Regions from separate parts of the Beijerinckia sp. 28-YEA-48 genome, predicted to be linked through region 2. Evidence: predicted binding sites of a transcription regulator. Region 2 holds the regulator's gene; the other holds the start of a gene.
The links. Region 2 encodes HrcA, which represses chaperone genes, less so after heat shock. Its sites were predicted from a motif close to GTTAGCACTCNCNNNNNGNGAGTGCTAAC; they were not measured.
Positions count from the first base shown of each region.

Region 1: the regulator HrcA is predicted to act here: its motif matches at 5,888-5,916, upstream of groES (co-chaperone GroES).

Region 1 is NZ_FNSI01000001.1:2,941,433-2,956,218, reverse strand. Features, by position in the region: gene BLW50_RS14090 (MFS transporter) at 1-1,320, shown strand, start outside; gene BLW50_RS14085 (NAD(P)-dependent alcohol dehydrogenase) at 1,386-2,486, opposite strand; gene BLW50_RS14080 (Bug family tripartite tricarboxylate transporter substrate binding protein) at 2,616-3,611, shown strand; gene BLW50_RS14075 (ABC transporter substrate-binding protein) at 4,120-5,097, opposite strand; gene BLW50_RS14070 (PaaI family thioesterase) at 5,190-5,663, opposite strand; gene groES (co-chaperone GroES) at 5,995-6,282, shown strand; gene groL (chaperonin GroEL) at 6,339-7,979, shown strand; gene BLW50_RS14050 (integration host factor subunit alpha) at 8,381-8,755, shown strand; gene BLW50_RS14045 (ABC transporter ATP-binding protein/permease) at 8,834-10,939, shown strand; gene bfr (bacterioferritin) at 11,765-12,244, shown strand; gene BLW50_RS14030 (GNAT family N-acetyltransferase) at 12,307-12,816, opposite strand; gene BLW50_RS14025 (glycoside hydrolase family 3 protein) at 12,821-13,906, opposite strand; gene hisG (ATP phosphoribosyltransferase) at 13,981-14,786, opposite strand, start outside.
Region 2 is NZ_FNSI01000001.1:3,145,563-3,160,348, forward strand. Features, by position in the region: gene hemA (5-aminolevulinate synthase) at 1-732, opposite strand, end outside; gene BLW50_RS14950 (ABC transporter substrate-binding protein) at 950-2,488, opposite strand; gene BLW50_RS14955 (HPr family phosphocarrier protein) at 2,595-2,915, opposite strand; gene BLW50_RS14960 (PTS sugar transporter subunit IIA) at 2,912-3,313, opposite strand; gene BLW50_RS14965 (HPr kinase/phosphorylase) at 3,434-3,907, opposite strand; gene BLW50_RS14970 (sensor histidine kinase) at 3,904-5,703, opposite strand; gene BLW50_RS14975 (response regulator transcription factor) at 5,788-6,486, opposite strand; gene BLW50_RS14980 (HugZ family pyridoxamine 5'-phosphate oxidase) at 7,028-7,798, shown strand; gene BLW50_RS14985 (phosphoenolpyruvate carboxykinase) at 7,993-9,606, shown strand; gene BLW50_RS14990 (acyl-CoA dehydrogenase) at 9,695-10,918, opposite strand; gene BLW50_RS14995 (hypothetical protein) at 11,322-11,960, shown strand; gene hrcA (heat-inducible transcriptional repressor HrcA) at 12,090-13,175, shown strand; gene pgi (glucose-6-phosphate isomerase) at 13,188-14,786, opposite strand, start outside.

The DNA of each region.
Region 1 (14,786 bases), 200 kb from region 2:
AAAGCATTCCGGCGCTTGATTGGTTTCCTGGCTCTTATGATGTTTTGCGCGGTCATGGATCGCGTAAATGTCGGCTTTGCCGCGCTCAGCATGAACAAGGATCTCGGCTTGAGTTCCTTCTCGTTTGGCCTTGGAGCGAGCCTGTTTTCCCTGGGATATATGTTGTTTGAAATTCCGAGCAATCTTATGCTGGCGCGGGTCGGTGCGAGACTTTGGTTTATGCGCATCATGGTGACGTGGGCCCTTCTGTCGATGGCGACCAGCCTCGCCACCGGGCCGATGAGTTTCTATGTTTTGCGGTTCCTGCTCGGCGTGGCGGAAGCGGGCCTGTTTCCGGGAATCCTGTTTTTTCTCGGATGCTGGTTTCCGGGCAGGGTCCGGGCCCGCACCAATGCGGTGTTTCTGATCGCCATGCCCCTGGGGCAGTCGTTGACCGCCCTCCTATCTGGGCCGATCCTTGAGATGAACGGCCTCTGGGGCCTGCATGGCTGGCAATGGCTGTTCATTCTTGAAGGGCTTCCGACGCTGTTCATTGGCATCGCGGCCTGGTTCTATCTGAGCGATCGGCCGCGAGAGGCGCGCTGGCTATCTCCCGCTGAACAGGAAGCGCTGGAAAATATGGTTCAGCGCGAGAAGGTGACACTCGGCAAGCTCGATACGTCAAACCATCTCGCGGTTTTTGGCGATCGGCATGTTGTCGCGCTCGGTGTCCTCTATGCGCTGATTTCGATCGTGTTGACCGGAGTGCCGCTCTGGTTGCCACAGATCGTGCGGACGCTCGATCTGTCCTATGCCGTTGTTGGTGTCCTCGTCGCCATTCCGCCGTTGCTGGGCACGCTCGCGATGGTTTTCTGGGGGCGTAGTTCCGATCGCAAAGGAGAACGCATCTGGCACATCGCCTGTGCCATGCTCACCTGCGCGGTCGGTTGGCTGTTGGCTGTTGGCTACCTCTATTTCGGGTGGGGTGGCCCATGGCTGCTCATTCTCGGCTTGGTCGTCGCCAATGCCGGGGTTTTGGGGGCAATCGCCGTGTTCTGGACTTTGCCGGCCTTGATCCTATCGGGCACGGCGGCGGCGAGCGGTATCGCCTTCGTCAGTGCAGTGGGCAATATCGGCTCGATCATCGGCCCGATCGTGTTCGGCCATCTTCGCGATATCTCGCAAGGCTTTGCCGGACCGTCGGCCTTCATGATGGCGATCGCGGCTATGGCCGGCATCTTCCTGCCGGCTCTTGTGGGTGTTCTGCCAAAACTGTCTCAGGCGCGGTCGAAAGCCGACCGCGATCTGCAATCTTGCGCGCCTGTCGCCACCAAGCGGTGACGGTTTGAAGCGATCGTAAAAAGGGCCCGGCTAAGCCGAGCCCTTCCATCTTCGCATTCTTACGATCAGGCGGCGATCCGCAGCACGGGCTTCACCGTCTTGCCGTCCTCGCTGTCGTGGAAGGCCTTGGCGATCTCGTCGAAATTGTAGAATTGCACCAATCGGTCGAAGGGGAAGCGCCCCTGCATGAAGAAATCGACCAGCATCGGGATGAACACGTCCGGATTGCTGTTGCCCTCGATAATGCCACGGATCTTGCGGCCGAGCAGCAGATGGCGGACCGAAACAGACAGTTCCGAACCGTCCCACGGGCTGGTGACGAAGCCGGCCATGCCGCGCGGCGCCAGCGAGTCTATCGCCTGCCGCATCACCGGCAATACGCCAGTGGTGTCGAGCGCGAAGTCGACGCCGCCGGGAATCTGTTTCAAGATTTCGGCCGAGGTCGGTTCGCTGCCGGCAACGATCGTCAGGTCGGCGCCGAGGTCGCGGGCGAGGTCGAGGCGGTGGGCATGGCGGTCGACGGCGACGATCCGGCTGGCGCCGGCGATGCGAGCCGCCATCACCGCTGACAGGCCGAGCGCGCCGACGCCGAACACGGCGAGTGTTTGGCCGGGCTGCAGTTTGAAGTCGTTGAGGATGGCGCCGGCTCCGGTCTGGATGCCACAGCCCAGCGGCCCCAGCAGTTCGAGCGGCGCGTCCTTACGCACCTTCACAACGTTGCGCTCATGGCCAACCGCATAGGTGGCGAAGGAGGACTGGCTGAAGAAATCGCCATGTACCGGGTTGCCGCTGGCATCGGTGTAGCGCAGCCCATCAACAGGCGTGCATTCGAAATTCAACCGGCCCTGATTGTAGCAATAGGCTGGCTCGGCATCTGCGCAGCTCGGGCAGTGGCCGCAGAAGCCGAAGGTCAGCACGACATGATCGCCCTTCGCAACCTTGGTGACGCCGGCGCCAACGGCTTCGACAACACCGGCGCCCTCGTGGCCAAGCACCACGGGCTTCGGCACCGGGCTGACCTTCCCCGCCGATTTGAGATCGGTATGGCAGACGCCGCTGGCGACGATTTTGACGAGCACTTCGCCGGCGCGCGGGCCAGCGAGCGTCAGATCTTCAAAAGAGGGGTTGAGTGTGCCGTCACGAAAAACCGCAGCCCTGACCTTCATATGGGTTTCCTCTACCTGAATCGCAGGGACCATGTCATTGCGCCGGGCCGTAGGTCAATGCGGCGCGATTGCGTGATTGCGGGCTTATGGCCGCCATGCGACAAATTATGAAAACAAGGGGAGGGCGCCATGGGGAGAATGGCAGGTGTAGAGGCGCGTCTTGCGGCGTGTCTTGCTGCGATGATGGTGCTCGTCCCATGCATGGCGTTGGGACAACCAAAAGAAATCTGGCCCACCAAGCCGATCCGCATCGTCGTCCCTTACTCAGCCGGCGGAACGACCGATTATCTCGGCCGCGTCGTCGCCGAATATATTGGCAGGCGCACCGGGCAGACGGCCACGGTCGACAATCGCACCGGCGCGGGTGGCAATGTTGGCGCCGATCAGGTGGCGAAGGCCGAGCCCGATGGCTACACCCTGGCGATGATCACCAACGGTGTCTTGACCGTCAATCAGTTCCTCTATCGCAGCATGCCGTTCGACCCGGCCAAGGACCTGGTGCCGGTGGCGATCATCGCCGAGGCGCCGCAAGTGGTGGTGGTCAGCAAGGATGTGCCGGCCAAGACCTTGCAGGAGTTCCTCGCTCTTGCGAAAGCGAAGCCCGGCACGATCAACTACGGATCGGCAGGTGTCGCTTCCACCAATCATCTTTCGGCTTTGCAGCTTGAGCGCATCGCCGGCATCAAGATGGTGCACGTGCCCTATCGTGGAGCCGCGCCCGCCGTCGCCGATCTCGCCACCAATCAGGTGCAGATGATTTCCGTCGGCGTCGCCCCGGTGATCGGTTTGGTCGAGGCGGGACAGCTGCGCTTGCTGGCGGCGACAACGCAAAAGCGCATGCCGCTTTTGCCCGATCTGCCGACTGCGACCGAATCCGGCGCGCCCGGCTATGAATCGACCACCTGGTTCGGGCTGATCGCGCCAGCTGGCACGCCGGCGCCAGTAATCGAGCGGATCAACGGCCTGATGCGCGAAATGATTACAGAGCCGGACGTGAAGAAGCGGTTTGACGAGAACTACCTCATCGCCTGGCATCCGACCCCGGCCGAAGCCCGCAAAATCGTTGCCGATGAAGCCGCCCTTTGGGGGCGTATCATCAAGGATGCCGGCATCAAGCTCGACTGAGCGTGCTTAAGTTCAAGAAGCCGCACGGCCACAGCGCATAGTTGCAGTCTTCAACTATAAGTTTTTTGATGTAGAACATGCAACCGAGTGAACAGGCCGGCGTTAAGCGATTTGCGGATGCAAGCTCTGTCAAAAATCTGAGGCCGATTGACGGGGTGGCGACACTAACGCGATTGGAGACGCCATGAAGTATCTAGCGCTCTACGCTCTTGCAGCACTCTCTATCACGATGACGCTATCTTACGCCTCGGCCAGAACGGCGCGAGGAGACGCCATTCGGCAATGCATCTCGCAAGCGCATAAAATCGTGCCTCAACCGACGGGCCCTGACGATCCCGACACGAAAGCACGCGCGGACGTCTATTCGGCCTGCATGCGCAAAATGGGGCTTCGTCCGTAGACTTTGATCCATTGAGGCCAGCCTCTGAATGAGTCCTGCTGAGTCTTGGACCTATCCAGGGGCTGGTGCTTTTTCGTGATGAAGCTGTCGCTATCGCCTTGGGGGAGCTTACGGCTTCACCGGCACGAAGCGATCCGTATAGAGCTGGTCGCGTGGCGGTTCCTTTTCGAGGATGCCGAGTTCGACAAGCGATGAGCTGATCTTATCTATGGCCTTGGGGTTCCAGGCGCCGTCATCGGAGAGCATTGCAAACTGCGCGTCCATCGCCTTGGCAATCGCTGATTCCGAATATTTCATCGCCGCCGCTGATTCCTTGATGGCGAAAGCCTTGTTGGCTTTCATATAGGCGACGGTGGCGAACCAGCCTTTGAGAAAGCGCGTGACGAGATCCGGATTTTTGTCGATCAGCGCGGTGCGCGCGAACAGCACGTGCGTGTGAAAGTCCTTCACCAGTTCGCCGAGTTCGACCACGCCACGGGCTTCGTTCAGTTCCTCGTAAGTGGCCGTTGTCTCGACGGTGGTGACGGTGCCGTCGAGATCGCCTGACTTCATGGCGACAAGCTGGGTGCGCGGCGCACCCATCGGTAGATCGATAATGCCGTTTGGACCCCAGCCTTTCTGGCGCGACAGTTCACGCACCAGCCATTGCGTCATCGAGCCGGCGGTGGTGACGCCGATGCGCCGGCCTTTCAGGTCGTCGACGGTGCGGATCGGTGAGTTCGGCACCACCGTAATCATGAAACTGTAGGGCGGTCCGGCGACAGCGGCGACGCCAATCGCCGGCACGCCTTTCGAGTGGTAGCCCATGCCAGGCCCCGAGCCGAAGCCGAACTGGAGGTCGCCCGAGGTCAGCGCCTGCTGCATCACCGCATCGCCGGCCAGCGCCACCCGCTCGACCTCGATGCCGTATTTTTGCCAGATGCCGGCTTTCGTGCCGCTGTCGATGAAGGTCCACAGCAGCGCCAGGCCGGAGGTCCCGGCCCGCACCTTGTCGGCGGCGGCCGCTGGTGCGCTCAGAGCTGTGATCAGGCTTATTGCAATGGCAAAGCGGCCGGCAGCGGCAACCCGCGTCAGGCAATTGAACATATTTCCTCCCCGTCCAGAGTTTTTGAGTGCCTCCGGCGGGCGCATGATCCCGCGTCACCGCGCCTGTTGCAATGGCCGGGAGAGGCGGAAGCTCATTTCCCCGAAAAGATCAGGCAGGTCTCGGTGCCATGGGCCAGCAGGCGGCCCTTGCTGTCGACCAGCCGGCCTTCCGACGTCGCAATCGTGCGCCCGACATTGATGATCTTGCCCTCGCAGCGCACCAGGCCGGTGTCCTTGGTGATCGGTCGGACGCAATTGAGTTTGAACTCAAGCGTCGTATAGGCCTGTCCGGCGGCAAGTGTCGAATGGACGGCGCAGGCCATGGCGCTGTCGAGCAGGGTCGCGGTCCAGCCGCCATGCACCGTGCCGAGCGGATTATAGAACTCGAACTGCGGTTCGCCCTCGAAGACGACCAGGCCGTGTTCGACCTCCGCCAGCCGGAAATTAAGCGTATGGGCGATCGGCGGTCCCGGTATTTTACCGGCGATCATATCTTTCAGCAGGTCGAGGCCCGGGCGCGCGGTGAGCTGATCCGGCGGCAGAACGGCGAGGGCAGGGGTGGACACAGGGGAGAACTCCCAAAATGGTTAAGAGGTGAACCATCGCTGGTCTTCGAACCGCCGTCCAGTCGTCATAGAAAGGCAATCGTTTTAGCCCATCTTTCGGTTCGTCTTCGCTCTCGGACGTGCAAACCTTTGCGCGTGGATCTGATGGTCTCCGTCCCGGCCTGATTCTTTGCCCGAGCGTTCTTGACTCCCTCCCCAGCCTCTCCTATCTCCTCGGCAGCGTTATTAGCACTCGTTAATGGCGAGTGCTAATAACGTCCCCCATGTCACGCAACCGGGGGCGGAGGCCGGTCGCACCGGCCCTGACCCGCAAGCTACAGGAAATGCTCACATGAAGTTTCGTCCTCTGCACGACCGGGTCGTCGTCAAGCGCCTCGATGGCGAAGAGAAGACCAAGGGCGGCATCATCATTCCGGACACCGCCAAGGAAAAGCCCCAGGAAGGCGAAATCGTCGCCGTTGGTTCGGGCGCTCGTGACGAAGCCGGCAAGCTGGTTCCGCTCGATGTCAAGAAGGGCGATCGGATCCTGTTCGGCAAGTGGTCCGGCACGGAAGTGAAGATCGACGGTCAGGACCTCCTGATCATGAAGGAATCCGACATCATGGGCGTTATCGCCTAATTGCCGGCCCCTTAATTCACGTTATTTCAGCCAATTAAGTCCAGGAGACTGAAGTTATGGCAGCTAAAGAAGTACGTTTTTCGGCCGACGCACGCGAGAGAATGCTCCGTGGCGTCGACATCCTCGCCAATGCGGTGAAGGTGACCCTCGGCCCCAAGGGTCGTAACGTCGTCATCGACAAGTCCTTCGGCGCCCCGCGCATCACCAAGGACGGCGTCACGGTCGCCAAGGAAATCGAACTCGAAGACAAGTTCGAGAACATGGGCGCCCAGATGGTGCGTGAGGTCGCTTCCAAGACCAACGACACCGCCGGTGACGGCACCACGACCGCCACGGTTCTCGCCCAGGCGATCGTCAAGGAAGGCGCCAAGTACGTGGCCGCCGGCATGAACCCGATGGATCTGAAGCGCGGCATCGATCTCGCCGTCGCCGAAGCCGTCAAGGACATCCAGGCTCGCGCCAAGAAGATCAAGTCCTCGGACGAAGTCGCCCAGGTCGGCACCATCTCGTCCAACGGCGACTCCTCCATCGGCGCCATGATCGCCAAGGCGATGCAGAAGGTCGGCAACGAAGGCGTCATCACGGTTGAAGAAGCCAAGACCGCCGAGACCGAACTCGACGTCGTCGAAGGCATGCAGTTCGACCGTGGCTATCTCTCGCCGTACTTCATTACCAACGCCGAGAAGATGATCGCCGAACTCGACGACCCCTACATTCTCATCCACGAGAAGAAGCTGTCGTCGCTGCAGCCGATGCTGCCGGTGCTCGAAGCCGTCGTTCAGACCGGCAAGCCGCTGATCATCGTTGCTGAAGACGTCGAAGGCGAAGCCCTCGCCACGCTCGTCGTCAACAAGCTGCGCGGTGGCCTCAAGGTTGCGGCTGTCAAGGCTCCGGGCTTCGGCGATCGCCGCAAGGCCATGCTGGAAGACATCGCCATCCTGACCGGTGGCCAGATGATCGCCGAAGACCTCGGCATCAAGCTGGAAAACGTCACGATCGCCATGCTCGGCCGCGCCAAGAAGGTGCGTATCGACAAGGAAAACACCACGATCGTCGACGGTTCCGGCAAGAAGAAGGACATCGAAGGTCGCGTTTCCCAGATCAAGGCTCAGATCGAAGAGACCACCTCCGACTACGACCGTGAGAAGCTCCAGGAGCGTCTCGCCAAGCTCGCTGGCGGCGTCGCGGTGATCCGCGTCGGCGGCGCGACGGAAGTCGAAGTCAAGGAAAAGAAGGATCGCGTTGACGACGCTCTGAACGCCACCCGCGCTGCGGTGGAAGAAGGCATCGTTCCGGGCGGCGGCGTTGCGCTGCTGCGCGCCAAGGGCGCGGTTGCCAAGCTGAAGAGCGACAATTCGGACGTCCAGGCCGGCATCAACATCGTGTTGAAGGCCCTGGAAGCGCCGATCCGTCAGATCGTCGAGAACTCGGGCGTCGAAGGCTCGATCGTTGTCGGCAAGATCGGCGAGAACAAGTCGCAGACCTTCGGCTTCAACGCTCAGACTGAAGAGTACGTCGACATGATCGCAGCCGGTATCGTTGATCCGGCGAAGGTCGTCCGCACGGCTCTGCAGGACGCAGCCTCGGTCTCCGGCCTCCTCGTCACGACGGAAGCCATGATCGCCGACAAGCCGAAGAAGGATTCGGCTATGCCCCCGATGCCGGGCGGCGGCGGCATGGGCGGCATGGACTTCTAAGTCCATTCTGTCGGTTCCAATATCGCAGGCCGCGCTCCGTGCGCGGCCTGTTTTTTGTCGCGAGGCCGGTCGCCGCGAAATTTATCGCGAGGCGACGGAACCAAGCGGAACCGCCCACGTTGGAAATTATTGTGCTTGGGAAGGCCTGTTTGGAGGCTTTTGCTCAAATGCAATGTTTCGTGCAAGCGTCGTGGATTGCCGGGCTCCTGAATGCAGATTGTATTTTTTCCCTTTGACTCTGCATGTTTAAAAGCGTTCAGTTCGAGGGGAATGAAGACGAACCGCCGGGGGCGGTGACCGAGTAGCGGCGGTCACTGAGGCAGGATGCGCGTTGCAAATGGCATGTGCGTTGTTCTTGCGTACTCGCGGGTGTTCATCACTTCAAAGGCGGCGATACGACAATGACGAACAAGACACTTACCCGTGCCGATCTTCTGCACGCGGTTTATGTGACGGGCCCGGGACTCTCGCGGGTAGAGGCTAAGCAAATCGTCGAAGTGGCTATTGAGGAAATTTGCGGCGCCCTGGAAGGGGGGGAGACAGTCAAGCTGCGCTCCTTCGGCACTTTCCATGTGCGGGCGAAGCGGCCGCGCGTTGGCCGCAATCCGAAGACTGGCCAGGAATATCCGATCACGGCTCGCCGGGTCCTCACCTTCAAGCCATCGCCGCGCCTCATTGCGGCCGTGAATGGTGAAGAATTCACCGGCCGGGACGAAGACGATGCGGACCCTGTCCCGCACACGCCAACTTCATCTGCGCGTCCAGCGGACCTGTGATAGCCTGCAACCGTTGAATCATTCGATTCTCGCTTGCGAGCCGGCGCTCGCCGGCTCTCTTCGCGCGAGAGTTTCTGCATGAAGGTTCTGGGTGGTGCGGTCGCACTCGCGGCGGTCATATGTCTAGCAGCCGGTGTCGGCTCAGGTGCCTCTCAAATCTCAGGAATAGCCGTTGATCCGGGGCTGATCGGGGTCGGCGCGGTTGGCTTGGCGCTGGCCTACGTCACTCTGCGCGGCGCCACGATCTCTACTTTTCTGCAAATATTCCTGCGGCTTTTTGCTTTCGAATATGTCCTCCTGGCGCTCGCCTTCGCGTCGTCGAGCCGCGGCTTCTGGCCAGCCTTTTTGGCGGATGCCACGCCACCGTCGACCCTGTGCATCACCATCGCGGTCTTCGGCCTCATCATCTACGGCCTGTCCTATATCCCGGTGATTGGCCAGATCACCCGCTTGGCCGACCCCTATTTCGAAGCGGCCGATCCGATCGCGGCGCCCATGCCCTGGTTGCGTCACCGCGGCTGGCGCGAGCGTCACCTGGGCACGGCCCTGATCATGCTGCTGGTCGTCATCAACCAGCTGCAGGTCGGCATTTCGGTGCGCCTGAGCTTCTTCAATCGCGATTGGTTCAACGCCATTCAGAACAAGGATCAGGCCGCTTTCTGGTCGCTGCTCCTCACTGTTTTCACGTTCTGGGCCGTCATTGCGATCATCAGCAATCTGATCGAATATTTCTTCCAGCAATCATTGCTGATTTACTGGCGGCAGTGGCTCGCCAAGCAATATTCGACCTCCTGGCTCGGCAAGGGCGGTATCTACCGCATGGGGCTGATCGGCGATGGCGCCGACAACCCCGACCAACGTATCGCTGAGGACATCAGGAGTTATCTCACCGATACCTATTCCTATTCGATCACGCTGATTCAGCAGATCTCGACGCTCGTCTCCTTTTCCTTGATCTTGTGGTCGATGCCGGCGGAGTTCGTTCTTCCCGGAACCAATATTGTCGTACCAGGGCTGCCGTTCTGGGTGGCGCTTGCCTATTCGGCTTTTGGCACGTGGATTACGCATCGGATCGGTCGTCCTCTGGTGCGGCTGGAATTCGCGCAAGAAAGATACGAAGCGAACTTCCGCTTCTCGCTGGCGCGCTTGCGCGAATATGCCGAACAGGTGGCGCTGCTGCGCGGCGAGCGTTCGGAACTCTCGATCCTCTCCGGCCGCTTCACTGACTTGGTCGCCAACTATTTCCGCATCGTCAGCCGGGCCATGAAGCTGAACACGTTCACGTCTTTCTACGGCCAGATCAGCCCGATCCTGCCTTACGTGATCATCGCGCCCTATTACTTCGCCGATAAGGTGACGCTGGGGCAGATGAGCCAGGTGGCGGGTGCCTTCGGCCGGGTCGCGGACGCGCTCAGCTACTTTGTTGATCGCTATCGTTTGATCGCGCGTTACAAGGCGAACGTCGATCGTCTCACCACCTTCAGCGAGGCGCTGCACAAGGCGCGCACGCTCGGCACCACGCCGCCGCATATCGATGTTGTGCCTGCCTCCGGCAAAGATCTGGCGATTGAAGGTCTTTCTCTCAAACTGCCCGATGGTCGCGAGATCGTGCGTGCCAAGGCCCTGTCCTTGAAGGCCGGCAGCGCTGTGCTTGTCACCGGCCCATCAGGCTCGGGCAAGTCCACCCTGTTCCGCGCTATTGCCGGTATCTGGCCTTATGGGCAGGGCCGCATCGACATTCCCTCCACCGCGAAGGTGATGCTGCTGCCGCAGCGTCCCTACGTCCCGAGCGGCTCTCTGAAGACGGCGGCGACTTATCCCGCGACCGCCGAAACCTATTCCGACGAAGCCGTGCGCGAAGCCCTGAAGCTGGCCCAGCTTGGCCCCTTCGCGGATCGCATCGACGACGATGAGAACTGGGGCCAGCGCCTGTCGGGTGGCGAACAGCAGCGGCTCGCCATCGCCCGCGCTTTGCTCGACAAGCCCGATTGGCTCTTCCTCGATGAGGCAACGTCGGCGCTGGACGAGAAGCTCGAGGCGGAGATTTACGCCATGTTGCGCCAGCAATTGCCGAACACCTCGATCGTCTCTATCGGCCATCGTTCCACGCTGATCGGCATGCACGACAGCCGCATCGAGATGCAGCCGGCGTCCGACGGCGTGTTCGTGCCGTCGCCGGCCTGACGCGGGCGTCTAAGGGCTTGGCTGGCGGCTGAAAGGTGCGGCCGCCTGCCTGCTAGGCCTCTGTCTAAGCCATGACGCTATGGGGAATTGGAGAATTCGGCCCCGTTATGATCAGGCGATTCTCGGATTTTTCATGCCCCGCATTGGCGCGCTGTCTCAAAGAGCGCCACGGTTGCTGTCCGATTTCGGCCGCCAGGGCCGCCGCCATATAGAACGGATGCAGGTGCTGGGAGTCGGGAATCCGTGGTTTGGCTGTCGAGACAGGCCAAAATAGCGATTTTCCGTTGGATTCGGTGCCTGAGAATGCTTCGCAAATACTCCCAATTTTGAATCGTTATAAAAAGTGATCCTCTGTAATAATCGTTCACAATTGAGTTGTGAGCGCGTCACGCCTGTCGCTGTGCATAGGACCCTATTTGTGGCCGTCGGAGCGAAAAATTGACATTGACGTGACAAATCCCCATCTGTTACGCCTGAAGGCAGAGAGATATAACCTGCTGTTAATAAAGCGAATTTATAACAATTCTAAACTGGGCGGCCAAAAAGATGATCGTCTGTTCGTGCAACGTATTCTCAGACAAAGACGTCCGCGGTGTGCTCTGCGACCGGGCGAAGGGCATTCGTTGCGCGAAACAAGTTTATGATTGTCTTGGCTGTTCTCCACAGTGTGGACGCTGTGCCATCACCATTCAATCGTTGATCGTTGAACAGGAAGGCCGTATCCCTGCGCTCAACGGTAAGCCGGTTGAGGTGGAGGCCGAGTTGCTCGCGCTCTGATCCACCGGCGGACCGATTCTTCCAAGAATCCGTCCATGGGGATCGAGCATGCAGGGCGACCGCAAAGTCATCGAATATTTGAACAAGGGGCTGCGCAGCGAGCTGACTGCCATCAACCAGTATTGGCTGCATTACCGCATGCTCAAGAACTGGGGCTTCAACGATCTCGCCAAGAAATGGCGCGAGGAATCGATTGAAGAAATGGGTCATGCGGACAAGTTCACCGACCGCATCCTGTTCCTCGAAGGCTTCCCCAACATGCAGACGCTCGATCCGCTAAAGATCGGGCAGACGGTTGAGGAAATCATTTCCTCCGACCTGGCCTCGGAAATGAGCGCCCGGGCCCTGTATCTGGAAGCCGCCGCTTATTGCGCCTCAATCAACGATCGCGTCAGCAAGTTGCTGTTCGAGGAACTGGCGTCGAACGAGGAAGAGCATATCGACTTCCTCGAAACCCAGCAGGAGCTGATCCGCCAGGTCGGCATCCAGCTGTACAGCCAGAAGCACATCGGCAGCCTCGACTCGTAAGATTTCGACAGCGCCAATTTACAAGGCGGGACCGCGATGCGGTTCCGCCTTTTGCTTGCGCGCTAGCTAGGTGGCGCGGCGGGGCGATCGCTGAAGACGCCGTATTCAACATCATCGAGAAGAAACGATGTCATCTTGCGCATGCCCAGCCGTTCATGGGCGCGTATCGACGCTGCGTTGTCAGCGCGAATAAAGAGCACGGCTTCCCGCCCAGGATGAAGTTTCTGAAGCGCCTGATAGAGCAGGGGCATTAGGCCCTTGCCGCGTTCTGACGCGGCGATGCAGACGGGTCCGTATTGATAGGCGTCCGGGGCGCCGGGCCACGCTGCGAACATGGCCCTGATCACAGCGATATCACGATTGAGATCTTTCGCGGCGCTGAACAGCACGCCAACAACGTGGCCTTCGTGCCGTGCCACGATCGTGGGCCCCTGGAGGACCATGTGTTCGACTTTCTCACGCGGAAATTCGCCGGTCAGCGAACCGCCGCGCGAGGGTTCATTGGCCTGTAGAAGCGTGGCAATGGCCTCGATATCCGCCTGGCCCGCGAGGGCGAACTCATAGGCTGACACGATGCTAGACGCTCTGCTTGAGGCTACCGATCCGTGCCGCCGAAGCTTCGATCCGGCCGGCTGGAATGCGGCCGGTGGCGACCGCCTCCTTCACCGAGGCGATGAGCGCCGCCGGCAGATTGGGATCGGGCGTGCGCGAGTTCGACAAGAGCAACAGATCGTTGCCAGCGGAGATGGCGCGGATCACCGCTTCGCTTAGCGTGTAGGACGAGCGGATCGCCGCCATGTCGAGATCGTCCGTCATGGCGACGCCTTGATAGCCGATGTCACGGCGCAGCACGCCTTCGATGGCCGCGCGCGACAGGGTCGCCGGTTCGCCGCCGGTGAGGCGCGCATGGGAGAGATGGCCGCTCATGACGATATCGATATCACCGCTGCGCGCCATCCGCCGGTACGGTTCGAGTTCTTCCGGTTTCCATGTCGCTGTGAGGTCGACGGGCTTCTCGTGGCTATCGCCCAGCGTCGAGCCATGGCCGGGAAAATGTTTCAGCGCTGTCAGCACGCCGGCGCTGCGATGGCCTTCGACGAAGGCAGACGCATATTTGGCGACGGTCGCGCCATCCTGGCCGAAGGCGCGGCCCCATTTGGCGATGATCGGATTGCGCGGTTCGAAGCCCAGATCAACCACCGGCGCGAGATTGAGATTGAAGCCGGCGGATTTCAACTCGCGCGCCATGGCCGCGTAAACGCGTTCGGCATTGGTCGGTTCCCCGCGCGCCGCGATGGCTTGCGCCGGTTGCACGGCATTATAGCCGCTCTTGGCGCCGAGCCGTTGCACCGCGCCGCCTTCCTGATCGACGGCGATGAGCGGTTTGAATTGCCGGCCGGCTCCACCGAACAAGCGCGTCAGGCTCTCGATCCCTTGGCGCGAGCGGGTGTTGTGGCCAAGGAAACAGACACCGCCCGCCTGGCCTGCCGCGATCTGCCGTGCCAGCCCTTGCGCGCCGCCCGCATCGCTCGCAGTGCCGGAGAAGCCGAGGATCAGCATCTGGCCGATCATCGCATCATCGGCAGCGGCGCTGGCGCGCGTTACATAAGGCGCGGCCAACGCGGACGTAGCGGCAAGGAAATGGCGGCGAGACAGGCTCATGAATCATACCCCGTGGAAGCGCCGCACCGTGTGGGGTCGTCGCGTCGAGATTATGGCGAGCCAGCCGTTATCTTTCAGCCGATTCGTCGGGCGAGTTTTTCGTAGAGAGGATTGACGGCGCTGAACACATAATCAAGCGAGCCGACGGTGACATGCTGTGCCCCTTGCGCGATCAACCAATCGGCCAGGGCTGGCGTGCGCTCCACCGGACAGATCAGCGAGACGATGTCCGATGCGCTGCCGAAGATGGCGCGCGCCTGGAACAGGCTTTCAGCCTGCTGCGCATAAGCGGCGGCGCTGTCGGGCAGGCGTGCCCGCACTTCGCGCGATGTCCGCGCCTCTTCCTCGGCGAAGATGCGGCCGAGAATGCTTTTGGCGGCTTGTTTGGTCGCCTCGTTCCAATCGGCTTTCACGGAAGCGACGAGATTGGCTTGTGACTCGAGCATCACGCCATCATCGAGCACTTTGAGCGCATTGGCGCGTAGCGTCGCGCCTGTCGTCGTGATGTCGACGATCAGTTCTGCCTGTCCAGCCGCCGGTGCGCCTTCAGTCGCGCCAAGCGATTCGACGATGCGATAATCGGTGACGCCGGTCTGCGCGAAATAGCGCTGCGTCAGATGAATATATTTCGTCGCCACGCGCATGCGCTCGCCGCGCCGCGCCCGATAATTGGCGGCGACATCGTCGAGATCGGCCATGGTTTTCACGTCGATCCAAGCCTGCGGCACGGCGACGACCACATTGGCATGGCCGAAGCCGAGCGGCTGCAGCAGTTCCATGCGTGCGTCCGCATCGGCGATCGTCTCACGCACCAGATCTTCGCCGGTGACACCCATGTGGACATTGCCGGAGGCCAGTTGCGAGACGATCTCGGAGGCCG
Region 2 (14,786 bases):
GTCCATCTGCTTCATCACGCCTTCGCGCTCGCAGATGCCACCGCCATGATCGCCATACATGCCCACCGCATGGACTTCGTCCACATAGGTCAGGGCGCCGTATTTCTTCGCCAGTTCGGCGATGCGACCGACCGGCGCGATATCGCCGTCCATCGAATAGAGGCTTTCGAAGACAATCATCTTGGCCCGCTCGGGGCCGGCCGCGTCGAGAAGCTCTTCCAGATGCACCAGATCGTTGTGGCGGAAGATCTGCTTCTCGCAGCCCGAGCGCTTGATACCCTCAATCATCGAATTGTGGTTCAGCGCGTCGGAGATGATCAGGCAGTTGGGCAGCAGCGGCGCGATCGTGCCGATGGCGGCTAGATTGGAAATCCAGCCCGAGGTGAAGGCGAGCGCCGCCTGCTTACCGTGCAGGCCAGCAAGCTCAGCTTCCAGCCGAACCAGCGGATGATTGTTGCCGGAAATATTGCGGGTGCCGCCGGCGCCAGCGCCGTGCTGTAGGACCGCTTCCGTGGTGGCCGCCACGACCACCGGATGCTGGCCCATGCCGAGATAATCGTTGGAGCACCAGATGACGATGTCGCGGGCGGTGCCGCTCAGATCGCCGACATTGGGGTACCAGGTCGCATGGGGAAAACGGCTGGCGTCACGTTCAAGATCGGCAAAAACGCGGTAACGGCTCTCGCCCCTGAGCTGGCCGATCGCGGCACTGAAAAAACGCCTGTAATCCATTTCAGATCAGTCCTCGCCCCGTCCACGGCCTATGGTGTCCGGCCCTGTTCCGGCCACACCGCCGGAACCCGCAGTTTAGAACGTCTATTATTTGATCACATATCTGTTTTGGCGTCGAGGCGCGAGGGACAGATGGTCTCACCTCGCCATGTTTTGACCGGATTCGGGGGATTTTTCCGCGTTAAAATAGCGCAAGCTCAACCTTTCCTGCTGGGTCCTATTTCCAGCGCATCAGCGACAGCTCGCTGCCGAAGACGTTGAGCGAGCCGGTGGCGATCTCCAGGTCCCGGGTGTGGACGAAAACGTCCGGCTTGGTCGAGATCGGCAGCACATAGGCTTGCGCGTTGGCGCGGTCGAAAATCCGGGCATAGAGGCGGCGGCGGATCACCTCATCAACGGTCGACAGCGCCTCATGGGCGAACGTGTTGATTTCCGGGTCGCGCCAATAGTCACGATCGCCATTGTTGAAAAAGAAATCGGCTGTCCCCGACACATCTGGAAAGCCACCATTGGTCCACTGGCCGACGAGAATCTGCTGCTTGCCCTCGCGCTGGCGCTGGCGATAGGCGCCAAAGGTCAGCCGGGCAACGGTGGCGCGCACGCCGACGCGACGCAGTTCGCCAGCGATCGCCTCGCCCAGATCGTATGAACCGGGCGTAGCATTGATCTCGACATCGAAGCCATTGGGATAGCCTGCGTCCACCAGGAGCTTCTTCGCCGCCGCGACATCGTAAGGATATGGCTTGTTGGTGAAGCTGCACCCACGCTGGATAGGAAAGCAGAAGGAATCAACGGGCCGCACCGCGTCACCACCGGGCACGACGCTGGCCGCCAGACGCTGCCGGTCGAGCGCCTGGACCAAAGCCTTGCGCACATCGAACTTCTGCAGCGCGGCGTTGCCAGAACGGCCAATGGCATCCATCGCCATATAGTGGAACGTGATCGCCTGACTGGCGGTGACGGAAAACGCAGGATTGCTTCCCAGCATCTCCGCCTGGTCGCGGGTGGTGATGCGGATGAGATCGACGCCATCGGTCATCAATTGCGCGATCTGCGTCTGCGCATCCGGGATCGGAATCAGATGCACGCGCTCGATGCTCGGCTTCGGCGTGCAGGCGCCGCCTTGCGGATAATCGGGATTGCGCACCAGCATGATGCCGCGCGTCGAATCAATAAATTCGACGCGATAGCCACCGGTGCCGATGGGAGACTTGCGGCCAAAATCGCCGCTCTCGCCAAAACCGCTGTGCTTGTCCGACGGCAGCATGGGCGCGCCCGTCGACAGGCGCAGCAACGCCAGCGGGCTCGGGAATTTTTCGATGATGCGAATGGTATAGCGGTCGACCTTTTCGGCCTTCTGCAGCCAGTCGAAATTGCCGCCGAAGCGGATGTTGTTGCGTGGATCGACAAGCCAGTTGAGCGTATAGACCGCATCGTCGGCATCGAACGGCGAGCCATCGTGGAATTTCACGTCCTCGCGCAATTTCATCTCGATGATCCGCTCACCGACATGCGTCCAGGACGTGGCCAGCATCGGTTTCAGCTCGCCATTGGTGCGATCAAAACAGAGCAGCGTGTCGAACACAGCCGCCGAAGTCAGGCCGGTTTCCGGCTTTGGATCGTCGTGGAGAAGCGCTGAACTGATCGGATCGGTAAAGGCGATCCGCAGCGTGCCCTTGGCTTTCTGGGCAGCAGCCGGAGAAACGGCCAAGAGAAAAACGAGACTGGCAGCAGCAAGTCCAGACCGCATCGACATAAGGTTTCCTCCAAAAGGCCGCGCTTTTGCGCGTGCCCATATGATTGACGCGCACGGTACCCTCGCCCGGCCTCAAGTCAACGCGACATCGGTTTATATGAGAATATTACTCGTCTTCGCCGAAGCGGTTGGCCACCAAACCGGCCAGCGCGTCGATGGCCTCACGGGCCTCGCTGCCCTGTGCGGCGACGGTGATGGACGTGCCAAGGCCGGCGCCCAGCGTCAGGATGCCCATGATCGAGGTGCCCCCCACCGTCTCACCGCACCGGTAGACGGAGACCACCGCATCAAATTGCTCGACGCATTGAACGAATTTGGCTGTGGCGCGAGCGTGCAGGCCCTTACGATTGATGATCGGCATTTCCCGGACGATACAGCCGGGAAAATCTGGGGTCGGCGGACAATCTTCCAAGATGTCGTCTGTCATTTCCCGTTCAAAATCCGGCTGGCTACGGAAATGTATTTCCGTCCCGCATCTTGCGCCTGAATCACCGCCTCCTCAAGTCGGGCGTCGTCACGGACCGACGCGAGCTTGATCAGCATGGGCAGATTGATCCCGGCCACGACGTCCACCTTGGCGCCGTCCATGATCGAAATCGCCAGATTGGAGGGGGTGCCGCCGAACATATCGGTGAGCACCACAACGCCATCGCCGGTGTTCACACCTTCGACCGCGGAGACGATGTCCTTACGCCGACTCTCCATGTCGTCGTCGGGACCAATGGTAATCGTTTCGAGCTGCTTTTGCGGACCGACCACGTGCTCAAGTGCAGCACGGAACTCCGTCGCAAGGTGACCATGTGTCACCAGGACCATTCCGATCATTGGGACTGACCGTCCATAAATATTCCCGCCAATTCTGGCACAAACCAGCCTGACCAGGAGGCCGGCCGGCGGAAAGCGGGCAATAATGTGCATTGCAGCGATTTTATCAAGTGACAAATTCTAGCCATCCTTATTCGCCCCCCTGACATTTTGCCGCTGGACGAAGGATATCACCTGAGAGGCCGTTTCTGGCCCAAAACTGTGGCTTAACAGGGCCAAGCGTGGCAGCTCGACCCCACAAACCTGGGTAACTAATTCTGTATCCGATGGAATTCGGGCTGGTTTTGCTGTGCACAAATCGACCACGGCCGCCACTACGGCGGCCGGTTCGGCGCCCACGGCATGGAGTCCCTCGCCGCGTTGCTCGACCAATCCGGCGATCGCGGGATGGCCGCGGACGATCAGGCGACCGCCGGCGGCAGCGAGACTGACCCGATCGTCGCCCACGAGACGGACGAAAAAACCCGCCAAGGCGCCGTGATCCAGCAGCATATGCGCGAGGGTTGATTTGCCGGCTCCGGAGTCGCCCCGGATCACCACGGCCTGCTCGCCGACGATCACCGCCGTCGCGTGATGATAGGCGGCACCGCTCATTTGCCGACCGGCAGCCAGACGACGAACCGTGCGCCGCGGATTTCCCCGTCGCTAGAGGCGGTGCGGTTCAGGGCACGGATATGGCCGCCGTGGGCTTCGATGATCTGACGAGAGATCGACAATCCGAGCCCCGAGTTCTGGCCAAAGCCCTGGTTCGGCCGGTCGGTATAGAAGCGCTCGAAAATACGCTCGAAGGCATGGGCGGGAATCCCCGGCCCGTCATCGTCGACGATGATCTCGACGCCGTCCTCGAGTTCTTTGGCGCGACCCATGTCGCGTACACTGCGCAAAGCGACGCGCACATTGCCACCGGGCGGCGAGAAGGAGCGCGCATTGTCGATGAGATTGGTGACCACCTGCCCCAGACGCGAATCATGACCGAGGACGTGATAGGCGTTGGGCTCGTCGCTTGGCGCCACGTCGATGGTGAATTTCACCTTGTCAGCGCGGTTCACCTCGTTGGCGACACTGACAACAGCCTGCACCAACTGCACCAGATCGACATCCCCCATATCGGCGCGCGCCAATTCGGCGTCGAGGCGCGAGGCATCGGAAATATCGCTGATCAACCGATCGAGCCGGCGCACGTCATGCTTGATGACATCGAGCAGACGGCCGCGCGATTCATCGGTGCGGGCGATCGGTAATGTCTCAACGGCGCTGCGCAGCGAAGTCAGCGGATTTTTCAACTCATGCGCCACGTCGGCGGCGAAACTCTCGATCGCGTCGATACGAGCGTAAAGCGCCGAGGTCATGTCGCGCAGAGATCCCGAGAGATGGCCGATTTCATCGGAGCGCTCGGTGAAATCAGGAATCTCCTGACGCGATTTAATGCCGCGCCGGACGCGCTGAGCGGCTTCGGCCAGACGCCGCATCGGCTCGGCGATTTGCCGCGCCAGGAACAGCGACAGCACCAGCATGACGGCGAAGAAGACGATGAACAGCCGGATCATCGTCCAACGTTCCGCCGTGATCACCTTGTCGATATCGCCGCCTTGGGTGGAGAGCAGCAGTGCGCCACGCACGACACGGAAACGCTGCACCGGAATGGCCACCGACACGATGGTTTCGCCGGCGGAGTTGACGCGCACGATCGAGCGATTGGACCCGCGCAAGGCCGACTGCACCTCGGGATAGGCACGGCCATTGTTGAGGCCGATATCCTCGTAGAGGGGAAGGTTCGGTTCGCCGAACCAACTCAACACCCCTGTCCATATCCGCTTCACGAAACTGACCGTCGCTTCCTCCTTGCCGCCATCGGGCAAGTCGAAGCGCAGGATCGTCGAGCGATCGGTCATCGAGCGGGAGTCGAGCAGCAGATAGCCGTCGCGGTCGTAGATGCGGGCGCGGGTGCGGGTTGGCCCGACGAGGCGGCGCAGCACCGGGCCGATGCTGTCGGGATTGATGGAAAACTCCAGCGCATCGCTGTCTTCGCCAGGGCCCGTGCTTTGGCCCGGCGCCAGTTGCAGCAGCTTTTCCGGATCAACGGTGATGCTGTCGGTCTCGACGGTGGCGGAGGCTGAAATGGCCGCAGCGATGATTTCGCCCTGGGTCTTCAGCGTCTCGATACGCGCGTCGATCAGGCCTTCGCGAAACTGGTTGAGATAGAGAAACCCGATCAGCAGCGCGACGAGGCCACCGAGGTTGAGCGCCACGATGCGGCGCGTGAGCGACGAGGCGAAGGGCGCCGCGAGCGTACGCCGCAGCAGTCGTGTTCGGCCCGCCAAACTGCGACGGCGCGGAGCCGGCGCAGAGGCCGTTGCCGGAATCTCGCCATCCTGTGCTTCGACGCTCATTGCTGTCGTATCCGGCAGTCTTTGTCCGCAGCGCGCCCGCTGGCCAGGCTCACATCAATCCGGCCAGCGATCTGCCTGCGTCCCTTACGCTTCCTTGAAGCGGTAGCCAACGCCATACAGCGTCTCGATCATTTCAAAGTTGTCGTCCACAACCTTGAACTTCTTGCGCAGCCGCTTGATGTGGCTGTCGATTGTCCGGTCATCAACATAAACCTGATCGTCGTAGGCCGCATCCATCAGGGCGTTGCGACTTTTGACCACACCCGGGCGCTGGGCCAGGGCCTGGAGGATCAGGAATTCGGTGACGGTGAGCGTGACCTGCTCATTGTTCCAGGTGCAGGTGTGACGCTCCGGGTCCATTTTGAGCTGACCGCGCTCGAGGATCCGCGCCTCGGTTTCCTTGGCGGTGGCGGCTTCCTTCGGGTTGAAGCGGCGCAAGATCGCCTTGACGCGCTCGACCAGCAGACGCTGGGAAAAGGGTTTGCGGATGAAATCGTCGGCGCCCATTTTCAGGCCGAACAGCTCGTCGATTTCCTCGTCCTTGGAGGTGAGGAAGATGACGGGCAGATCGGACTTCTGACGCAGGCGGCGCAGCAGTTCCATTCCGTCCATGCGCGGCATCTTGATATCGAAGATGGCGAGATCAGGCGGATTGGTGCGCAAACCATCGAGAGCGCTGGCGCCGTCGTTATAGGTCTGGACCCGGTAGCCTTCACCCTCAAGGGCGATGGACACGGAAGTCAGAATGTTGCGATCGTCGTCTACAAGCGCGATGGTCGGCATTGAATCCTCTGGTGGTGGCGCCGTACCAACGGCGAAGAGCCATACGGCAGTGCATCATCTGGACGCGGCGGCAAAGTCCGCACGATTACAGGCAGAATTGTGACGCTACTCGCGATGTCGCCTGGCGAAGGGGGCGAACAGCCTGCACGGCAACTCATCGCCACAATATAGGCCATTATCGGGAAAAAGCACGCATCCGATTGTCACGACAGCGAGAAATGCTGTGCAGGCAAGCGACAATCGTAGCGTTTCCCATTCATTTTGGGCCAAAATGCGCCGTTTTCAGACGGATTTCCGGGGGGAGGACTGAGCACCCGTCAGATTAACGATTCGTCATCTGGCCGTTGCAGCGACATTTCCGGGCTTGATCGCGCCTGTCGCGGCGCAGATATCGGCTAGGCTGATCCGGACCTTATGCCGCGCCTAGAAAAGATGGGCGGTTTCATACGCACCGGCACGCCTACGGAATTCGCTGAGATAATCGAGGGCCAGCGTAAAACCGTAAAAACGACCCTGAAAGCCACCGGAGGACTGAAGCCTGATGCCAGCCGATACCGTCCCATCTGCCGAGCCGCGCCCGACCGTGCCGGAGGGGTACGACGCCATCGCCGTGTCGAAGGGGCTCTTGCGCAGTATCCGCGCCGGCGCCCTGGCGACGCTGGCCAAGGACGGCTTTCCGTTCTCGACGTTGGTCAATGTCGCGACCGATTACGATGGCACGCCGATCCTGCTGCTGTCGGGACTGGCCATCCACACGCGCAATCTGGCCACCGATGCGCGCGCGTCCCTGCTCTTGGCTGAGACCGGCAAGGGTGATCCGCTGGCCCATCCGCGCCTGACCATCACCGGCACCGTGCGCAAAAGCGCCAGCGAGGCCGAACGCGATCGCTTGAAGCAACGCTTCCTTGGCCGCCATCCGAAATCCCAGCTCTATGCCGATTTCGCCGATTTCGGTTTCTACCGGCTCGAAATGGCGAACATCCACCTCAACGGCGGGTTCGCACGGGCCGCCGATTTCGAGAGCACAGCACTGCGCACGTCACTCGACGGCGCCGATTCGATGATCGCGGCTGAAGCCTCGGCCATCGCCCATATGAACAGCGATCATACGGAGGCGGTGCGACTCTACGCCACAAAGCTCCGCCGGGCGGCCGACGGCCCGTGGCGGATCAGCGGCATCGACCCCGAGGGCGTCGATCTCGCCTGGGGCGAAAGCACAGAACGAGTGACGTTTCAAAGCCCTGTCCTGACTGCGGAGGCGCTTCACCGGACGCTCGTGCAGCTCGCCGTTGCAGCGCGGAGCGAGAATTGATGCGCCGCACAATGGGTTATCGCGTGCGTCTTCTGCCAAAAATCGTTAATCCCAACGTCATGTGAGGTCACGCTAAACCTTGCTCAGGGAGGCTGGGCCGACTAAAGGTGCGGCCCTCAATTTCGGCAAGGGCCCGCCATACGGGCCATCGGGACCGCCAACGCGGCAAGTGTCGGATCAGTTCGGAGACAGCGATGAAACAGGTGGGCGCGTTCAACACCTCCTACGGGGTTGATAAATTTGGCCTCAAAAATCTCGGCACCGTATTTTACAATCTACATGCGCCGATGCTGTACGAAGAATCGATCCGCCGCGCTGAAGCGGTGGTCATGCCAGGTGGGGCGATCAACGCGGAAACCGGCATCCACACGGGCCGCTCGCCAAAAGACAAACACACCGTCCGCGACGCGCTCACCGAGGACAAAGTCTGGTGGGCCAATAACAATTCGATCACTCCGGACCAGTTCGAGGTTCTCCTCCAAGACTTCCTCAAACATGCCGAAGGCAAGGACCTGTTCGTCCAGGACCTCCACGGCGGCGCCGATCCCTCTTTCCGGGTCAAATCGCGCGTCATCACCGAATTCGCTTGGCATTCGCTGTTCATCCGCAATCTGCTGATCCGTCCCGACAAGACCGAACTCGCCGCTTACGTTCCTGATCTGACGATCATCGACCTGCCCTCGTTCAAGGCCGACCCGAAGCGCCACGGCTGCAAGAGCGAAACCGTCATCGCCCTCGATTTCTCCCGCAAGATCGTCCTCATCGGCGGCACCAACTACGCCGGCGAAATGAAGAAGTCGGTCTTCACCTGGCTGAACTGGACCCTGCCGGCGCAGAACGTCTTGCCGATGCACGCCTCCGCCAATGTCGGCGACGATGGCGACGTGGCGATCTTCTTCGGCCTGTCGGGCACCGGCAAGACGACCCTGTCCCAGGATCCCGACCGCACGCTGATCGGCGACGATGAGCACGGCTGGGGCAAGGACGGCGTCTTCAACTTCGAAGGTGGCTGCTACGCCAAGGCGATCCGCCTGTCGCGAGAAGCCGAGCCCGAGATTTACGCCACGACCGAGCGCTTCGGCACGGTGCTGGAAAACGTCGTCTACGACCCGCTGACCCGCGAGCCTGACTTCGACAGCGAAGCCAAGACCGAGAACACCCGCGTCGCCTATCCGCTCGACTTCATCTCGAATGCGTCGAGCTCCGGCCGCGCCGGCCAGCCCAAGAACATCATCATGCTGACCTGCGACGCCTTCGGCGTGCTGCCGCCGATCGCCAAGCTCGATCCGGCCCAGGCCATGTATCACTTCCTCTCCGGCTACACCGCGAAAGTGGCCGGCACCGAGAAGGGTGTCACCGGTCCGGAAGCGACGTTCTCGACCTGCTTCGGCCATCCGTTCCTGCCGCTGCATCCGTCCGTCTACGGCAACATGCTGCGCGATCTGATCGCCAAGCATTCGGTCGATTGCTGGCTGGTCAACACCGGCTGGACCGGCGGCAAGGAAGGCGTTGGCCGTCGCATGCCGATCCGCGTCACCCGCCGTCTGCTCACCGCCGCTCTCGATGGCTCACTGAGCAAGGCGACCTTCCGCACCGACCCCTATTTCGGCCTCGCCGTGCCGACCTCGGTGCCGGGCGTCGAGCCGCATATCCTCGAGCCGGTGAAGACCTGGTCGAACAAGGCGGAGTTCGCCTCGACCGCGAAGCATCTCGTCGAAATGTTCCGCAAGAACTTCGTCACCTTCGAGAGCCATGTCGACGCCAAGGTGCGCGAAGCCGCACCGTTCTCGCGCCTCGCCGCGGAATAAGCAGCGCACTACTTTTAAAGCAGAAGGCCCGGAGCATCGCTCCGGGCCTTTTCGTTTGGGTCTCAGCAGAGCGGCTTAAAAGAACCGCTTAAAAGAATGCCTGCAAGCCCGTCTGCGCGCGACCGAGGATCAGCGCGTGCACGTCGTGTGCGCCTTCATAGGTGTTGACCGTCTCCAGGTTCTGGAGATGGCGCATGACGTGATATTCGCCATGGATGCCGTTGCCGCCGTGCATGTCACGGGCGACGCGGGCGATGTCCAAGGCCTTGCCGGCATTGTTGCGCTTGATGAGCGAGATGGCTTCCGGCGCGGCGCGGCCTTCGTCAAAGAGACGACCGACGCGCAGGCAGGCCTGCAGGCCAAGCGTGATCTCCGTCTGCATGTCGGCGAGCTTTTTCTGCACCAGCTGGGTGGCGGCCAGCGGCCGGCCGAACTGCTTGCGGTCGAGCGTGTACTGGCGCGCGCGGTGCCAGCAATCTTCCGCCGCGCCCATGGCGCCCCAGGCGATGCCGTAGCGGGCGCGGTTGAGGCAGCCGAACGGGCCTTTCAGACCCGAGACATTCGGCAACAGGTTTTCTTCCGGAATGACGACGCCATCCATGACGATTTCGCCGGTCACCGAGGTGCGCAGCGACAGCTTGCCATCGATCTTCGGCGCGGACAGGCCCTTCGTGCCCTTCTCGATCAGGAAGCCCTTGATCTCGCCCTTGTGCGCGTCCGACTTCGCCCAGACGACGAAGAGATCGGCGACCGGTGCATTGGAAATCCACATTTTCGAGCCAGTGAGGCGATAGCCGTCGGAGACCTTTTCGGCGCGCGTCTTCATGCCACCCGGATCGGAACCAGCGTCGGGCTCGGTAAGGCCGAAACAGCCGATCATTTTGCCGCTGGCGAGCTTGGGCAGGTATTTCTGCTTCTGCTGGTTGTCGCCATAGGCATAGATCGGATGCATGACGAGGGAAGATTGAACGCTCAGGGTCGAGCGATAGCCGGAATCGACCCGCTCGATTTCACGCGCTACGAGACCGTAGGCGACGTAATTGGCGCCAGCCGCGCCATATTCCTCAGGGATCGTCACGCCGAGCAGGCCGAGCTCGCCCATTTCGGGGATGAGGTCGTGGTCAATCGTCTCTTTCGCATAGGCATCGACGACGCGCGGCAGCAGTTTGTCCTGGGCATAGGCGCGGGCCGCGTCGCGAATCATCCGCTCGTCTTCCTGCAACTGGTCCTCGATCAGGAACGGATCTTCCCAGGAGAAGGCAGCACGGTCGGCGTGCGAGGTCGGAGCGGCGGCGGATGCGGATGAGGACACGACAGTCTCCAGTTCAGTTTCCCATACAATTTTGCAGGGTCGTTTTGGCGAATAGCTCGTTGGGCGGCGCACCATGTATTATATTACATGATCTGGCAATATGCCGGGCGACGCAGTTTGACCGATTCATCCCCATGTTGCGTTTCTTTTGCCACTCTCTCACAGCTGTTGTCGGCTTGCGACCGAGCGGCCGGCGAGATGCAATATATTACATGATCCGGCAGTCATTCCGATAGGTTAGCGGCCCGATAGGTGGGCGCGGCATCAGCCAGCCCAACCATCAGACCCTCGCCGCCGGATCATAGTCTTCACGGGTCCATCACGTCACCCTGAAACCTTGTGATGTGCATCCGATCGGCCAAACGCCTAATCTCCGGAAAAATACAAAGATCGGGAGGCGGGCATGACCGTGAGCGCAACGACGTTTTCGAATCCACCGATCCCCAAGATGGCCGTCCTCGGCAAACTGTTTGCCGGCGGCCTGGCGGGACTGATTGTCTGGGAATTTTGGGCCCGGGTGCTCACGCCGCCGATCGCCGGCTTTCCGCTTGAGCCCCCGGCCCTCGTCGCCACCCTGATCGCCCGCTGGACCGGCATCGAAGTGTCCTGGACGACAGCGACAGCCCTGCACTATGCGGTGGGCATTATTGGCTATCCGATCGCCTATTGGGTGATCTCGCGCGGCTTTCGCGCTTGGGCGGCAACCTTCGATATCGCCGTCTGGGTGCTGTTTACCCTCGGCGTTGCCTGGCTCGCGGCCTCCAGCAACGCGACGCTGTTCATCGGCTTTTTCTGGCTTCTCGTCACGGCGCTTTCGGCGACACGCTTGATCAACCGCCACGCGCTGAGCGCCGATGCGCTGAGCTGGGGCTCGTTCACCTGGTTCAATGCGCTTGGCATCATGGCGCCGCTCGCCGGCCAGCCGTTTTTGCTGCTGTCCGATTATCCGGCGCTCTCCTTCATGAGCTGGGGCGGCCACGTGATCTATGGCGCGATCGCGGTTTACGTGTTTGAGCTGCTATACCGTGGAACACGCGGCTAGACGGAATCGCAACGCGATTTCGTCTAAAATCTTTTTTGATGGGTCATTGTTGCGTTTGATGGGTCCATCCAACGCTACAAAACGCTATATGCACTTGAACCCACGCTCCCGCTTCGTCATCTTAAGGTCATGGCCGCATCCTTCGACCGCCCAACTGCCGACACTGCCTCGCTCGCGAAGCTAAATGCCCGTTCGCGCGAGATTTTTCGGCATATTGTCGACAGCTATCTGGAAACCGGCGATCCCGTGGGATCGCGGCACCTGTCGCGCATCATGCCGATCACCCTGTCGCCGGCGTCGGTTCGCAATGTCATGCAGGACCTGGAAGACGCGGGCCTCGTCTATTCGCCACACACGAGCGCCGGCCGGCTGCCGACGGAACTCGGCCTGCGTTTCTTTGTCGACGCCATGCTCGAAGTCGGCGACCTCTCCATCGAGGATCGCAGCAGCATTGAGGCGCAGGTGAAGGCCGCCTCCACCGGCCAGACCCTTGAGGGTGTGCTGACGGAAGCCTCTTCGCTGCTGTCAGGCCTGTCGCGCGGCGCGGCCGTCGTCCTCACCTCCAAAGACAATGCGCGGCTGCGGCAGATTGAATTCGTCCGCCTCGATCCTGACCGGGCGCTCGCCGTGCTCGTCGCCGAGGATGGATCGGTCGAGAACCGCATCCTGCCGATCCCGCGCGATCTGCCAGCCTCGTCGCTTGTCGAAGCCGGCAACTATCTCAACGCACGGCTGCGTGGCCGCACGCTTCTCGAATTGCGCGCTGATATCGACGCCTCGCGGCAGGCGGCGGAAGCCGAACTCGATCAACTGACGGCACGCCTGATCGATGCGGGCCTGGCCAGCTGGACCGGCCCCGGCACGAACCAGCAATTGATCGTGCGCGGACAAGCCAATTTGCTCGAAGACCTGAAAGCGGTCGAAGATCTTGAGCGCATCCGCCTGCTGTTCTCGGATCTCGAAACCAAGAAGGACGTGATCGACCTTCTGGCCCGCGCCGAGACGGGCGAAGGCGTGCGCATCTTCATCGGCTCGGAGAACAAATTGTTCTCGCTCTCCGGCTCGTCGATGATCGCGGCGCCGTTTCGCGACGGGGCGCAGCACATCGTTGGCGTCGTTGGTGTCATCGGCCCGACGCGGCTCAATTACGCACGCATCGTGCCGATGGTCGATTACACCGCGAAAGTGGTGTCGCGCATGATGGAACGGCGCTGAGCGCCGCTCTCCTTACGCACCAATGCTGCGGCGATAGTTGATCAAGCCAGCGGTCGAAGCATCGAGACCATCGGTCGATTTCGTTTTATCGGAGACGATCGGCGCCAGGCGATTGCACAATTCCTTGCCGAGCTCGACCCCCCACTGATCGAAGGCATTGATATCCCACAGCACCGATTGCACGAACACTTTGTGTTCATAGAGCGCGATGAGGCGGCCAAGGGTGCGCGGATCAAGGCGCTTGTACATGATCGTGCTGGTGGGGCGATTGCCGGCGAAAACCTTGTGCGGCGCCAGTTTCGCGATCGCAGCCGCATCGAGACCTTGTTTTTGCAATAGCACTTCAACCTCAGCGCGCGAGCGCCCACGCATCATCGCCTCGCTCTGCGCCAGGCAATTGGCGACGAGCAAATCATGATGATGAGCATCCGCATCGGTCGGCTCCGCCGCGACGATGAAATCGACCGGAATGATATCGGTGCCCTGGTGCAACATCTGGAAGAAGGCGTGCTGACCATTGGTGCCAGGTTCGCCCCAGATGACCGGCGCCGTCGGCTGCGCCACCGGCGCGCCGGAGCGCGTCACCGACTTGCCGTTCGATTCCATTTCGAGCTGCTGCAGGTAAGCCGAGAAACGCCCCAGACGTTGATCATAGGGAATGACCGCCTGCGAGCCATAGCCCCAGGTATCGCGATTCCAGACGCCGATCAGCGCCATCAGCACTGGGATATTACGCTCCAGCGGCGCATCGACGAAATGCGTATCGACCTCATGGGCGCCGCGTAGAAAAGCTTCGAAATGATCGCGGCCGATGGCGATGGCCAGCGACAGGCCGATGGCGGCCCAGATCGAATAGCGACCGCCAACCCAATCCCAGAAGCCGAACACCCGCTCCGGCTTGATGCCGAATTTGGCGACGAGATCGAGCTTGGTCGACACCGCAGCGAAGTGATCGCCGACGGCGGCCTCGCCCAACGTCTTTGCGATGACGGCACGCGCCGAAGCGGCGTTGGTCATCGTCTCCTGGGTCGTGAACGTCTTCGACGAGATGATGAACAGAGTGCGGGCCGGATCGAGCGTCTTCAACGTGTCGGCGAGATCGGCACCATCGACATTGGAAACGAAATGGGCGCGCGGCCCCTGCCCGCTAAATGGCGACAGCGCCCGCGCGGCCATGGCCGGGCCGAGATCGGAACCGCCAATGCCGATATTCACCACATCGGTGAAGGTCTCGCCGTTGGCGGCCCGGATCGCACCACTGCGCACCTGTTCGGCAAAGCCGATAACTTTCTCGCGCTCGGCGACCACGTCGCCCATCACATCGTGGCCATCGATGATCACCGGCCGGCCGGAGACATTGCGCAGCGCCATGTGCATGGCGGCGCGACCTTCGGTGAAATTGACGTGTTCGCCGGCAAAGAGCGCCTTGCGCCGGCCCTCGACATCGGCTGTGCGCGCCAAAGCGAACAGCTTTTCCATGGTCTCGGCGGTAACCCGGTGCTTGGAATAGTCGAACAGCAGATCGTCGAGCCGCGCGTGGAACTTCTGGAACCGACCGGCGTCTTTGAACAGATCGGCGGTGTGGACGCCCTCCATTCCGGTCTTGTGCGC